One region of the Pseudoalteromonas sp. MMG033 genome, then DNA from elsewhere that is predicted to be linked to it. Evidence: riboswitches for the same ligand, from Rfam matches in the RefSeq annotation. Region 1 holds a riboswitch; the other holds the start of a gene.
The links. Region 1 has a riboswitch for cyclic di-GMP ahead of AC2CZC_RS25335 (cellulose binding domain-containing protein). Riboswitches for the same ligand answer to the same signal wherever they lie in the genome.
Positions count from the first base shown of each region.

Region 2: another riboswitch for cyclic di-GMP. It lies ahead of AC2CZC_RS23225 (DUF4955 domain-containing protein); the one in region 1 lies ahead of AC2CZC_RS25335 (cellulose binding domain-containing protein).

Region 1 is NZ_JBXVAL010000002.1:972,121-979,718, forward strand. Features, by position in the region: gene AC2CZC_RS25320 (alpha/beta hydrolase) at 54-857, opposite strand; gene AC2CZC_RS25325 (DUF4177 domain-containing protein) at 1,388-1,789, opposite strand; gene AC2CZC_RS25330 (nucleoside hydrolase) at 2,105-3,070, opposite strand; cyclic di-GMP riboswitch class I at 3,630-3,712, shown strand; gene AC2CZC_RS25335 (cellulose binding domain-containing protein) at 3,944-5,740, shown strand; gene AC2CZC_RS25340 (DUF1592 domain-containing protein) at 5,753-7,598, shown strand, end outside.
Region 2 is NZ_JBXVAL010000002.1:419,590-427,187, forward strand. Features, by position in the region: gene AC2CZC_RS23210 (hypothetical protein) at 1-686, shown strand, start outside; gene AC2CZC_RS23215 (ATP-grasp domain-containing protein) at 989-2,173, shown strand; gene AC2CZC_RS23220 (hypothetical protein) at 2,244-2,414, opposite strand; gene AC2CZC_RS23225 (DUF4955 domain-containing protein) at 2,520-4,751, opposite strand; cyclic di-GMP riboswitch class I at 4,840-4,938, opposite strand; gene AC2CZC_RS23230 (ATP-binding protein) at 5,208-6,467, opposite strand; gene AC2CZC_RS23235 (response regulator) at 6,497-7,189, opposite strand; gene AC2CZC_RS23240 (DUF3019 domain-containing protein) at 7,200-7,568, opposite strand; gene AC2CZC_RS23245 (MipA/OmpV family protein) at 7,577-7,598, opposite strand, start outside.

The DNA of each region.
Region 1 (7,598 bases):
ATATTATTCTAGGCGCAAATGTGTAAACCAAAACCTAAGACCGAATAAGCAGTCTATAAGCCTTGCTTCTGCTGATAATGATATAACCCAGTAAGCGCATTAAACATCCCAGCAGCCATTGTAAAGTCATGAGAATCGTCATTAAACTCATCTTGCCTCAAATACAGATCTAGATTCCGATTTCTAAGAATTGTTTGTGATAATTCGTCATAAACTTCACGCATTTCGCCACCTTCGCTGCCGATATTCATGTAGAGGTAATTTTTAATTGGCTGTTTAGAAGTTACGTATTTTTGCGTCGCCTTAGCTGTTTCTCGAGCTCCCCACCAAACCGCTGGACTAAAGGCTAAATGACTTTGAAAAAGCTTTGGCCGGGACTGAAAACTATGGATAACTAATAAACCAGCGATTGAGTGACCAGCTAAAATATTAAAGTTATTTGTACGATAAGTTTTATTAACCTGTGGAATGAGTTCCTTTTCAATGAAGTCTAAAAATTTATCACCGCCTCCACCCGCTCCCACAGGGCCTCGCGGGTCTCTATTAACCGTGGGTGCGAAATCTGTAATACGATCATGGCTAGTCAAACCGACAATAATATGCTCATTTGTCCCATTGGATAGATGCAACCTATGGAGCATTCCGTTAACTAACTCACCATTGAGCTCGCCATCAAGTACGTACAATACTGGATAGGTTTTTGTTGTATTGGCTTCATAAGATGAAGGGAGTGTGACGGTAATTTTTGGAAGCTCAGTTAAGTATTGCGATTTAGGAAGTGCTACTCCTTTAAAACTAGATGCATCAGCAATCGCCGAAATAAAACAAAAAAACAGTGTCAAAATTATAATTTTCAAAATATAAAATTCCTTTTGAAGATATAGTGAATGTCAGTTTTTTCTCGACCAACTAAAAAGCACTATAGTCATAGCAATAATTACTTGAAAAAATATAATAAAAACCAAAAAAACTCAAGAGCGCACCAAAAACCATATTAATAAATTAATGTCAAAGGCTCGAAGGAATTAATTATCAAACAATAATATTTATATAAAATACCACCAATATCAAGCAACGACCAAGCCAAGAAGGGAAAATAAATAAAACCAATCATTAAAACAGCTTATAGACAAGCTAATATAAAACCAATTAAAAACCGCTTCAAGGTTTATATTGCCAAAAAATAAAGGGGCTAAAAAATTAATTAAAATTCGAAAACACATATAAAAAAAGTAAATCATCAAGGATTGTTACATGTTAAAACAAAGGGCGTTATGATCGTCAACAACGCCATCTGAAGCTTTATATCTCTAAAAATTATAGTGCGTATGAGCAGCCTACAAAGGGAAACAGCCATGTAACGAAGCACGGCTCAGCATATAGTAAGCTATTCAACCAACTCCCTTTCATAAATAGCAATCATTTGCTCCGAGCCACCGGTTGAATCAGTAGGGATTACCATTTGCTTAAAACGCCACCCACCAATTGCCTCTTCATTTAACGCTTGGTCTACATTTGAAATACCTTTTTTAAACCAACCATGATTAAATTTAATTGATACTGTTTTATATTCGTAATTCTTCATTTTTGTCGTCTCCTTATAGTCCAGATCATGAATATCTACTTCTAGCGCAGACGCCAACGATTTTTTAGACTGCAAAGATATAGTCGCTTCCTTTTCTATTCGCTGAATAGTTCTCAAATTTAAGCCTGCAGCAATCGCCAGCTCTTCTTGAGACCAAGACTTTTGATGCCTTAGCTCAATTATCAAATCTGCATTTATTTTCATTAGATACTTATAACCTGAGTGTTTGATACAAGGTAAAACATAAATTAATTTCGTCCCTTCTATTAACGAAATTTATACGACACCATCGTGAAGACTATACGACAGTTTTACAAAGCTGAGATAGTTTTGCGTTACATCTTTTCAGTTATAACAATCGTCTAATTTTGGCCGTTAAGTAACTTTATAAAATAAAACCTATAATTTTATCTATACTTAACAAGCAATTGCTAAATCTTCAACCTTTCATGCACTCTTAGGTTTAATTTACTTAAACCATACAAGCCAGTCTGGCAATGTAATTATCCCCAAATTCAACTAGTCAGTTTCATCACTACAAATAATATCGAAGTAATATTGATTGAATGCTTGAGGTTCAACATTAATTGCGATGGTTTGTTTTGGCCTAGTCGCCCACTCATCAATGGGAAAAATTCTATCTGAGCTTTTAAACAAGGTATGACCTTTTGCAGGCCCGTCAGTAATAACTCGTATACGCCCCTGTTTAGTCGTAAATATTTGAGGTGCTACCAAGTACATGATTGCAGAAGAGTCATGAACATAAAACCCATCTAAACCAAGGTCATCATTGTAAAACTTTGCATAAAAACGTGTGATGTCATATATGAATTGACCATACTGTGCACTGTCTACTCTCAACTTCTCTAAATACGCATTTGACATCAAAGTTTGTTGCGTGACATCTAATCCTATGAGCGTGACTGGCCAGTCAGCATTGATCACAATATCTGCAGCTAGCGGATCGCCATACACATTCGCTTCTGCGAATGGTGTCAAATTTCCGGTATGACCATTGTGTCCAAATGCACCGCCCATAATGATGACTTCTTTCACTAACTTGCCAATTTCAGGCGCTTTTTCAATTGCCATCGCCAAGTTTGTTAGACGACCTACCGCAACTAACGTGATCTCTCCCGGTTGATTTTTAATTGTTTCAATAAGGTAGTCATGTGCAATAAGCGGTGATATCTGCGTGTTTATAATTTTAGGTATTTCGATATTGCCCAGCCCATTCTCACCATGTACGAGAGTGGCGGGCTCTGTTTTCACTTGATCTAGTGGGATGTTAACCCCCTTAGCGACTTCAGCAGACATACCGAACTGTTGTTTTAAATAAAGCGCATTTCGTGTGGTATTTTCTATGCTTGCATTACCAAAAGTAGTCGTAATACCAACCAATTCAATATCCGAACAAGCGTGTGCCAAAAGCAGTGCCATCGCGTCATCAATGCCCGGATCTGTATCAAATATTATTTTTTTCATTTCACCCCTTATAATTTGGAACGATACAAAATAATAATACATCACCAGTAAACATTTAACTAACATTTGATCGCTTTTAAACCGAAAGACAGTTCGGATTGTGCTTTTATTGCAACTTAAGCACTAGTCAATTCGCGCTAATATGCCCCTAGTAAGTAATTAGCTACCGAAGCCAAGCTTTGAAGCCTAACCATGCTCGATGAGTTGATCTTAGATTTGAATATTATTGGAAGATGAGGCAATTGAAGAGTCTTTAACGTTAATGATGCCAAAAAAGACACAATGCTGGCTGTGGGTTGCAAGCAGCTTAACCTCCTCCTGATAACATTACTGAATGTGTCTATTTGCTCTGTAGGTGTGCACAATCCTCCCCTCATTTCAAATTGTGCATTCACAATACTACTTTAGTGCAAGGTACTAATTTATATAAACTTATTAGATAAAATCTGAGGATTTTGTATGACTTTACAAAGCATTTTAAGGTGAAATGTGCAAATACTGTGAAAGTTGCAGTTGATGCTTTGCGGTTATGACGGTTTTAAGCTAAGTTCCTTTGACAGGCTTAAAATAGCAAACCTTTTGAAAGAAAGGGACGCAAAGCTTCCGGTCTAAGGTGAAAACTAAGATAGCGGGGTTGCTGAATGCCAATGCTTAAAATGGTGACAATGTGCATACTGTTGTTTTGTATGCGCATTGCGTAGCCTATCGGTATTCACGTCTTTGACATGTGATGTCATACCTCCAACACTTGGTCTTTCCTCATACCCGATTTTTGCATCAGCTATTGCCGCCTGTAAGTTCTGGTCGAATGCCTGTTCAATGAAGAACAGCAGGGAAATAACATGTCAAATGGCAATGTTTCGGGGAATTTTCATGAGACAACATAGATACAACAGCAAGCAGCACCGATTTTTAAAAATCGGCCTCTGTTTAATGGTTTTGGGGCACCCAATACACAGCTTAGCTGCACAATGCGAGTTCAATGTAAAAAATGAATGGCAAAGTGGCTATACCGCAGAGGTCACCGTGTTTAACAATACTGACTCGGCCATAAACGGCTGGGAAGTTGGATTAGAGTTTAACCAAGGCGAATCGATTAACAATGCTTGGCGCGCCCAATTAAGTGGTAATAGTCCATATCAATTTAGCAACCTTAATTGGAACAGCACCATTCAGCCGGGCTCATCCAAAGCGTTTGGCTTTAACGTCAAAAAGAGCAATGGGCAAGCCGTTACCACACCAAGATTATTTGGTATTTGTGAAGGAGGCTCACAAAATAATGATGTTAAGGTCGTTGCGTCAGCGTCTAACAACCAAGGCACGGCGCCTGCGACAATCAACTTTACCAGCGAGGCGACTAATTTACCGTCAGATAATGTGAGCTACCACTGGGAATTTGGTGATGGACAGACCTCCAATGAAATAAATCCTCAGCATACCTTTGAGCAAGCTGGCGCTTACTCTGTTTTATTGACCATCAAAGACGGAGTGAACGATTACCCTGCGGCGCCCATAGCAGTGACTATTAATGAAGCTCAGCCTGAGTCTGCACAATGTACTTTTGAAGTTGAACAAGAGTGGATCTCAGGATTTCGTGGCAAAGTCACTATCACAAATACAGAAAGTGTTGCTATTTCCAACTGGAAAGTACTCATGGCATTTTCAGACAACACCAAGTTGACAGGCGTTTGGCATGCTAGGCATAGTGGCAATAACCCGTATGAAATCATCAATGAAAATTACAACAGCACCATAAACCCAGGCCAGAGTTTAAATTTTGGCTTCAACGCCCAAAAAGCACAAGAAAATGATACACCAGCAATTCCTTCCCTTGGCGGTTTATGCTCATTAGACGGTGATATTAATCACGCGCCATTAGCAGTTGCATCGGCCTCTACTACATCCGGTGATTACCCACTAACGATAAACTTTAAAGGCGATGAATCTTCTGATTTAGACGATGATGCACTCACATTTAGCTGGGATTTTGGCAGCGGACAGACTTCAAGCGAGCCAAACCCTACTTATATTTATGAAGAAGAAGGCACATTTAGCGTCACGTTAACGGTCAACGACGGTGTTATAAGCACAGTCAGCGATCCAGTCACTATTCAAGTTTCAGAACCTGAGGCGCCACCAATCAGCGCACCATTTGTATTAGACCCACAAAGCTCTCATCTTTACTTTGTATCGACCAAAAAACAGCACCTCGTTGAATCACATACATTTAACAATATCAGTGGCAGTATTACACCTGAAGGGGTAGCAAGATTAGCCATTGACCTGAGCAGTGTAGATACCGATAACGACACCCGTGATGGCAGAATGAAAGAATTTTTATTCGATACCGAGTCATTCCCAACCGCCGAAGCCCTGCTTGCCATTGATTATGCTGCACTCGTTGCACTTCCTATTGGTAGCACTGAAATGCAATCCATCTCAACCACACTCAACCTCACTGGCGTTATAAAAGAAGTGAACGCTGATGTCGTTATTCGACGTCTTGCAAACAATAAAATTATGGTGCAAACCCTAACACCAATTGTGCTAGACGCCACAGATTTTGGTTTAGAGTCTGGTATTGAAACACTCAGAACATTGGCAAATTTATCGGTGATCAGTTACGCAGTGCCCGTGAGTTTTAACCTTGTTTTTGAAGCGCAGCAATAGGAGGGAAAGAAGATGAAACGCAATAATTTAACACGCTTTTTTACCTTGACTGATACTTGGTCTCATACACCTAAAATCGCTAAGTTCGCTGCCTGTTTAAGCCTACTAACCAGTGCCTCTTTTGTTCAAGCTGCACAGTGTTCCTTCACTATTCCAGACAATTGGAACAATGGTTTTAAAACAGAGATTGTCATTGATAACCAGTCAGATCAGGATCTCAATAATTGGTTCATCGAACTTACATGGGATCAAGGTATTTCACTGCAAAATAGCTGGAATGGTGATTTCAACTGCCATGATGCAGGCTGTACCATTTCGTCACAAAGCCATACCATACACGCCAATCAGTCATTTGGTTTAGGCTTTGTCGCCAATAAAAACGGCTTAACTGGTGATGTCACCATGACCTTAAGTGGTGATATTTGCACGAATTCAGAGCCCACCACGCCACCGGATGATGTAACTGAAACGGGATTATGGCAACTTGATAGCACGGCGTCTTTACTGAGTTATGTATCAGTAAAAAAAGATCATGTTGCAGAGTTAAATCAGTTTGTTACACAAAACAATGAAGCCCCCGCCCTGTCTGGCAGTATCGATGCCGAAGGTAACGTAAAACTGGCCGTTGATCTAAGTACCGTTTCGACTGGTGTGGATATCAGAAACAGTCGAATTTTAGACTTACTCTTTGAGACAGATTTACTGCCTGTCGCTTACTTCAGTGCTCAAATAGACAATGCATTGTTAAGTAATTTAGAAATTGGCCAGCCAGTTATTCAAAATGTGATTGGTGAAATGAGCTTACATGGCATCAATCATCAGATGACGCTTGATGTGCAGGTTGTCAAACTTGCTTCCGGTAACGTCAATGTCAGCACGCTTTCACCCATGATCATCGACAGTAAAAGCTTTGAAATGGACTACGGCATAGAAGCTTTGCGTATTGTTGCCAACCTCTCAAGTATTGGTGAATCTGTACCTGTCTATTTCAACCTGACTTATTTGGCTGCCGAGCAAGACAGTTTTGAGCCAGTTGCTATGGCAGAAAAGCCAGCGGCTCCCACAGAGCTCAGTGCAAGTGTGCTGTCAATCGATGCCAAGGCGCAATTGAATTGGCGTGATAACAGCAATAACGAAACCGACTATCTTGTGCGCTTTAAAAGCTTGGATGGACGCTGGCAAACGGCTGCTGAGCTGGCATCAAACTCAAGCTTTTATGAATCAGGGCTACCTGAATCAGGCGAGTTCGATTACAAGGTCATTGCACTCAACAATTCAGTACCTTCAGAACCAAGTAATATTGAGCGTATCGTTGTCACTCAAACAGATCCTGTCGCCCGAGGTATGCAACTATATCAAACGGGATGTGCAGGTTGTCACGGCTCAGAAGCAGGCGGCTTAGGGTCATTCCCAGCGCTTGATACTGAACGAGATATACAAACCATGATTGATACCATTGTCACCACCATGCCTTATGGCACACCAAGTGCGTGTGATGAGCAATGTGCAGCAGATATCGCAGCGTATCTGCAAACTCTTTGGCCTGCACCTTTGACCTGTGATGTCGGTGTTGCCCCCGTGGCATATGGGGCAAGACAGCTGAAGATTTTAACACAAACTGAGTACCAAAATACGGTCGAAGACTTGCTTGGTGTTAATTTTGAGGTATCTGATGGCTTATCCCCAGACTCTCAAATTGGCTTTTTCATCAACAATACCCATGCTAGCGTGCAACCTTCTAACTACAGTAATTACTTGTTAGTAGCTGAAGAGCTTTCACAATGGGCCGCTGAGAATAACTTTTCACCTGCGCTAAACTGCGATGCGGTTAATGAAGACTGTGCAAATCGCTTAGTGG
Region 2 (7,598 bases), 550 kb from region 1:
CCTACGAGGATATAGATCAAGAAATATGCATAGAAAAGTTTGAAAAATTCATAGAGAGTTCGACTTTCATCAAAAGCGGTTGGGCAACCTCTTACAAAGAAAAAGAAGATGAATACACTTTAGAATGCTTAAAAGAAATGGGCATTGCCAATGTTCTTCTAATGATGCTGAAACTTTTCAAACTTCAAGTGACTGATATATCTACATATAAAGATTTTGAAAATAGCGTAAGCATTACCTTTAGACATGATGGAGTAGATAAAAAGCTTGTTTATTTATCAACAGATTTATCTAATGAGGGGCTAAATAACAATGACGTATATGAACTTATTTCAGAGCTTGCCACAGAAACAGTCTTTATAAAAGCAGCCCATTACAACCTGTATAAAGAGTCTTTTTCCACACTGCGAGACTTAATAATAGATAACTTCTCTCATTTAGTGCAAGACCAAACAGGAATTCATTTATTAGACCTTATTAATTCAAACCCTATTATTGAAGATAACATAAGGGTGTTTGGCAGCATTGATCAAATAGACAAACTCTATTATGAGGTTTTTGACAATAAAAGTTTTAGGTTAGATTCATTCCTGAGTAAGTTCCATTCATTTAACAAAGAGTGTGACATTCCTTTCAATGTAAGCTATGTAGGTTCAAACTGCCTAATTTCGGCTTCAAGGGCTTAATTAACTTAGAAACTTAAAAGAAAAAATAAAAGTCCTATTTTTTAAAATTAACAACAAAAATTAAAATAGAACTAAAAAACAAAAAGGCCAATTCATTAAGAAAAACAAAATAAATAAATTTTGTTTTTCTTTTAAAATAAAAACCTATCAAAATATAAATATCATTAATATTTACAATCGTCAGTTAATTTAAAATAAACCTATCAAAAACGACAAACGATATTGATAACAATTATCATTAACAACTTAATAGTTAAGAATTATCTAATATGCAAAGCTCAAAAAATAAAAACATTATAATAATGAATCATTGGGATAACGATTTTTCATGCTATGAAAATTACGTCAACCATAAACTGCACCATGTAAACTACATTTGTAATGCAAAAGGCCGACGCTCAATAGATGAAAGCTTAGCAAACATTATTATAGAACTAGATGAATATGAGAACCAAAAACAGGTTATAGAGGCGGCAAAAGAAATTGAATTACAAACAGGGCCTATTGATATAGTAATTGCACTTTCTGAATTTGACCTTGAAAATGCATCTGCTATTCGAGAACACTTAGGAGTTCAAGGATACAAACTTACTCAAACGCGTCGCTTTCGCGATAAAATGCATATGAAACACAGCATTTCTACAGCTGGAATTCCAGTTCCAAAATACCTTGATGCGACAGCAAATACAGCTGAATTATCCACCTATCTAGATAACATTGAGTTCCCTGTCATATTAAAACCGAGGAAAGGCGCTGGTAGTGAGGGCTGCTATAAACTCACCAGCAAGCAATCTCTGGCAGCCAAGTTAAATGAGCTTAATGTGTCTGACTTTGAGATAGAGGAATATATAGAGGGACAAATTCATCATATTGATGGCCTAGTTCAAGATGGAGAGTTGCTATTTTACAAATGCTTTAAATATATAAATACCTGTCTAGACTTTGCCAATGGGCAGCCGGTTGCTTCCGTATTGCATCAATCTCAAGCACTCACTGAAAGGCTTATACACTTTACAAATCATTGCCTCAAAACATTATCACTTGATAATGGCGCATTTCACCTAGAAGTCATCGAAAAAGACGAACAGCTATACTTTTTAGAAGTAGGTGCACGTATAGGAGGCGCTGAAATCCCATACTTTATGCAAGACCTATTTGACGTTGATATGGTTCAATCTTGGGTCGATATTTTCCTAGGTAAGCCTCTAATTATTGATAAAAAAAAGCTTGAAAATAACCTCTCTGGAGGGTTCCTTCTATTTCCAGAAAACATAGGAAAAACATTTTTGTCAGCAAAGTCCTTACTCGGTAAAGTTGAAAGTATGTATTTCGAGAAATACCCTGCGTCAGGAACGCTCTTTGATGGCTCTGGTGGCTATCAATTGCTGCCTGGGCGTTTTAGGTTTCGCTCAAACAGTGCAAATAAAGTTGAGGCTGATATCATGACGACGATAAACCAATTTGAGTGCAAATTACAAATCCCTTAGGTTATTGCTACACAAACAACCCCCCGTATTGTTAAACTCGGTAAGCTGATTTACCGAGTTTAAAACACATTTACAGTACGTCTTTACTACATAAATCCATGTTTGCTTTATCTTTAAGCTTTAAGCAATACATAGAGGTTTCGTTCACTTCAATACCATTAATCATAAAGGTTGAGAACCAGCCAAAAACTAACGCCAAAGCCACGATTGCATACTTTTTATATGGAGGTAATGTTGTCATGTTTAATACCTTACTACTATCTTGTCGGCCTTCTACTGTGGCCAAATAAATCTTGAAATTAGGTGCCAACTGCTTGTATCCAGCTAGGTAGGCACCTTGTAAAAATTAGCGATATACGCGAACGTTTCTGACTTCACCTTTGAACGGATAAGTGTTCTTTGGTGTAGAGCCAACGCTAAGTGGCACGTCATTTTGCTTTGGTATCACAATGCTCTTGCTACCCATTGACTGACCATCAATGCTCAGTGATAAAACGTTGCCCTCTAACTGCATTTCAAGTTTGTGCCATTGACCATCAGCAAAATTACCAGCATTGACGCCTTTGCCATTGATGCGCGCACTGATCACACCTTCTTTGTTTACTTGGATATAATACGCGTTTTGTGTACCGTAATTGCCTTTCGATAACATGAAACCCGTTTTAGTTGTGCTGAAATTATCGTATTTAAACTCAAGCTCGATCTTGCTGAATTGGTCGATGTCACCAAGCTCAATACGCTGATCAACGCCGTTAAATGTACCTTGGTATTCACCATACACTTTGCCGTCTTGCCCTTGACCAGACAGGTCACACACACTGCCTTTCAATGACCAAGCACCAATTAAATTGTCACCAGTCACTTTTTTTGCACAGCGGCGTTGCTGTAACTGTTGCGCGTATAAACTTTCGATATCAGTGTGACTTTGCACATGTGCCTGTGACTTATCAGCCAAACTTGTGTCGTATCTTTGCTGACTCTCAAAGCCATTAAATCCAGCGCCTTTTAAGCCAACAACATACGGCATGATCACACGGCCATACTTGCTGTCATGGCGCATAAACGCCCACTTATCAATTGACTCGTTTTGTGCTGTATTGGTGATGTTCCAAAATACTAGATGCTTAAGGTGATTAGGCTGTGCACCGACAGAGCCGCCCATAAAGCCATAATTCCAACCGCCAGTACTATTTTCAATTAAATTGCTGTAAGGCATATTGGCATGCAAGTTATGGAAGCGATCAGGCGAGTGCGTTGAGCCAGAAATTACGTTACCCGCAGCTTTATGAGAAAAGCCCGCCGCATGCCAGTGCTCAGCTTGATCATCAATGTTTTGTGCCAAAACATGGGTCGATGCATTAATGTCCAAGCTGATATGACCAGGATTACCCGTAAACGCTAAGTCTTTTAGGGTCATCGCAGCGCTGTTTACCACTGAAACGCCTTGGTTTAAGTCGATAAACTCCACGTTTTTAAGCCATGCATGCGCAACGCGAGAGAAACGAATAGCGCTCCACCCACCATCATGCACACCGCTTTTATGGTGTTTAAATGCTTCCTGCCAATTACCTTGAATCGTCAGGTTTTCAACACCGATATTTTGTACCAGACGTGCTTGTTTCAAGCCCCAGTAGCCATCGTTTTCAACATCATGATGAATAACCGCGGCGAATGTCACTTCATTACCTTCAATGGCAGTAATTTGATGAAATTCTTGTGAACGAACCCCTTTTTTGATCATGCCCCACTTACCATCTAACTTATAAGGTGATAATGCTTTGGCAATCGTCTCTGGGCGAGGGTCAAAACGAGACAGTTGCACCCACTGACCGACTTTAAGCAAAGATGTATCACGAACTTGCACTGAGCGTGTAGATTGCCTTGGGTGGCTAGAAGTAATATCAGTAATAAAACGCTCTTTGCTAGGAGAGGTTACCGACTCGCGCACACTTTTCACTTTAGGGTCGCGGTTAGCGTAGTTATAACCAATTTCAAATAGATAAGGACTTGTCCACATTTTATTTGGATAAATCAAATCTAAGTGTTGATCCATTTTTAAAATACTGAGTTGGCTCTCACCACGCAATATCATGTTGCCACGTGATATCTTAATAGTTGCGCTTTCACGGCTTTTACGACCTTCAACAGTATCGGACTTATCTATGTCTGCAACATCAGACAAAGTGTTCAAGTCATACGTACCGTTAGGGAAATAAATCACTGCGCCTTTACCCCCCTCATCGATGTGCTTTTCAGCTGCCGCAATGGCATCACGTACCGCCTGCTTGTCAGAACGGCCAGGAGCGATATCTGCGCCGTAGCCAGTTACATCAAAAATACGGTAGCCCAGTTCATTGACACTCGGGATCGCTTGGTTTGAGAACTGGTAACCCGCGTATGAAAAGTTAGAGATGATCTGATCATCTGCTATTTGCGTGCTTGGATCTCTCAGATCAGATTGTGTTGATCTAGACTCTAGGTAGCTATGCCAGAAATCGTTTGCATAGCCTTGCATTGGAAGCCAACCTGTCGCAGCGCATAGTGCTACTAGCATTGGTTTATTAGAAAATGTTTTCATATCTATCCTCAAATAACTACGTTCAGTAGTGGTATTGAGTAGATCTGGCAGTCACATCCCTCTTGAATATTCACAGTATCCCTAACTATGAAGCAACCCCGCTATCGTGTGCATTGCATGAATATACAGCGCATTTAGACCGGAAGCTTTGCGTCCTAGGCTTTCACCTAGTTTGCCAGTAACTACAGTTTGTGTAAATTTCAGGAGGAATGTATAGGAAGGTTCCAAATTGGTCAAACACAAATTAGAGCAAAAATCCTAATCCGTTGTACAAACAGGAATTATAAATTATTAAACTTATGTTACAGATAAATTATTCCCTTTTAAAGGTACCAATATCAGCGTATTAGGCACTGTTTTGTGCACAAAGCACGCGGACTTTTAGATCCATGAAAGCTCAAATGCAGATTATAGCAATGAAATCGTTAGCATAATTATTCACCAATATAAGTGTCTTTATAAGGCTGGGAACTTCACGGTTATGCAAGCACCTCCTAATTCAGCGCAAACACCCGCAAAGATTTCCCCTCGATAGCGCGCAATAATTTTGGCACTGAATGCTAAACCAATCCCAAATCCAGTACAGTGCTGGCGATTAAGCCTGACAAACGGTTTAAATACTTCAGCGGCTTTGCTCGCATCAATGCCGTCTCCATCATCACTGATTACAACCACATACTCATTTTTCTCTTGCGTTACCGTCACCACACAACGGCTATGTCCATACTTCAGCGCATTATCAATGATATTAGAGATAGCCATAGTAAAATAACGTTGATCAACATGAATTAGCGCTTGTTGCAGTGTGATATTCAGCTCAACGGTATCATCAAAAGAGAGGTCAACCAAATTAGGGAGTGCCGTGACCAGATCAAGCGGCTGAGGGATAGCCTCATCTAAAATATGCTGCAATCTAGCAAAATCCAACATATGTATCAGCAAGCCTTCCATGTCATCTAATTGCTGGTTTACGCGCGCTTCGTATTTGCTCCTAAGCGCTTCATCTTGTGTTTCGACAATGGTATCTAGGCCCATGCGAATTCGGGCCAATGGCGTCCTTAACTCATGGGATAACCCACCAGCAAGTAATTTAATATCATCCATAAGCAGGTTAATCTTATTTGCCATCTGATTAAATGACAGCTCAATATCTCGAATATACCAAAGCGTGCCCACCTTTAACCTAACATCTAAATGGCCATCCCCAAATTTGGCGGCGGTATCGCTTAAATGCATTAGCCGACGAACAAAAGGGGTTAAGAAAAGCACTAAAATGATGACGAGAAGAAAATAAAAAATAAGCGTTAAAGAAAGACGGTAATCATCTTGTTCAGCCAGCTTATCATACCGATAAACCAAAATATTCTGATCACTGGTCAACAGATGAACTTTCACGTGATCCTGCGTCTCGAGGTACACAGGCTCTTGTTTTTGAAGCTGCTGTTGCAATTGAATCGGTAAAGGGTACTCATCCATAGAGTGAAGACGCACGGATGTATTGCGATCACCTAGCGTTCTCTGCTGAAGTTGTTTATCGAAAACGAGGTGACTTTCTTGAGATGCCATCATCTCTAATAATGGCAATGCCAAAGCAAGCTGCTCTGATACATCGGATTGTGCAGACTCCTCTGAGGAATAAAGCGCATCAAATACCTGACCCAGGGCTATGCTTGCGATGATCAACACACTTACAAGTGCTATGACAAACCGCCACATTTAAATAGACTGCCTTCTAGATAAATCCATTACCAAGTATCCTTAGACAGCTGATAGCCCTTGCCCCACACAGTGGCTATTTTGTATGGCGCCTCTTTATCGCCAAGTTTTTTCCGTAACCGAGATACGCGCAAATCGATGGTGCGATCAAAGCCGTCGTACTCAAAACCTCTTAGCTCCTGCACTAAATCCTGACGAGTTACAACGCTCCCGGCGTGCTTAGCTAGCACCCATAAGACATCAAACTCATTGCTTGATACTTGAATATTTTTACCACCGAGTAGCACTTGTCGATTACCCACATCGACTTCAAGGGCACCGATCACTAACTTTTCATCATTAACTTCTTGAGTCACTGTGGCACGCCTCAGCAAAGTCCGCATTCGGGCTTCCAATAAACGGCCTCTCACCGGTTTTGTTAAATAGTCGTCAGCACCCATTTCTAAGCCTAAGATTTCGTCAATTTCTTCATCTCTGGCCGTCAACATTAAAATCGGCGTTTGCATTAACTGCCTCAGCGCTTTGCACACATCTAAACCGTCCATACTGGGTAACATGCCATCTAAAATAATGAGATCGGGTTTGGTCTTTTGGATCGCTTCAAAACCAACTAACCCATCATGATAAACATCAACATGGTACTGTTTTGCGCTTAAATAATCGGCTATCCACTGGGCCAACTCAATGTCATCTTCTACTAAAGCAACCTTGCACTGGCTCATCTACACATCCTTAAAACATTCTCCATCGTACCGCTTTGCTTTTTCTTTTTTTATAAATCCAAGCGTATTCTATTGTTTTGGTGAATATAATTTTTTCACTGTCGCTTTTTAGGCGAACGGCTAAATTATCCGTCATCATAATTTCGCTTTGCCATTTTCCATGTGCAACGTTTTGCCAGCAATGCAACTGCTGCTCGTTGGCAAATAAGCAATAGTTACCGACACTGTTCGTTTTCCAGCTCACAGAAACATCGACATAGCATTCCTGTCCCTGCTCCAATGCAACGCATTGCTCAGGCTTAATGGTAAACTGTGGCTCGTTAGAGGCTGCGCATGCTAGGACTGGCGTAAGGAAAAAAACAGCAATATATTTTTTCATTTCGCCTCCTAAAACACGTAGCTCATGGTA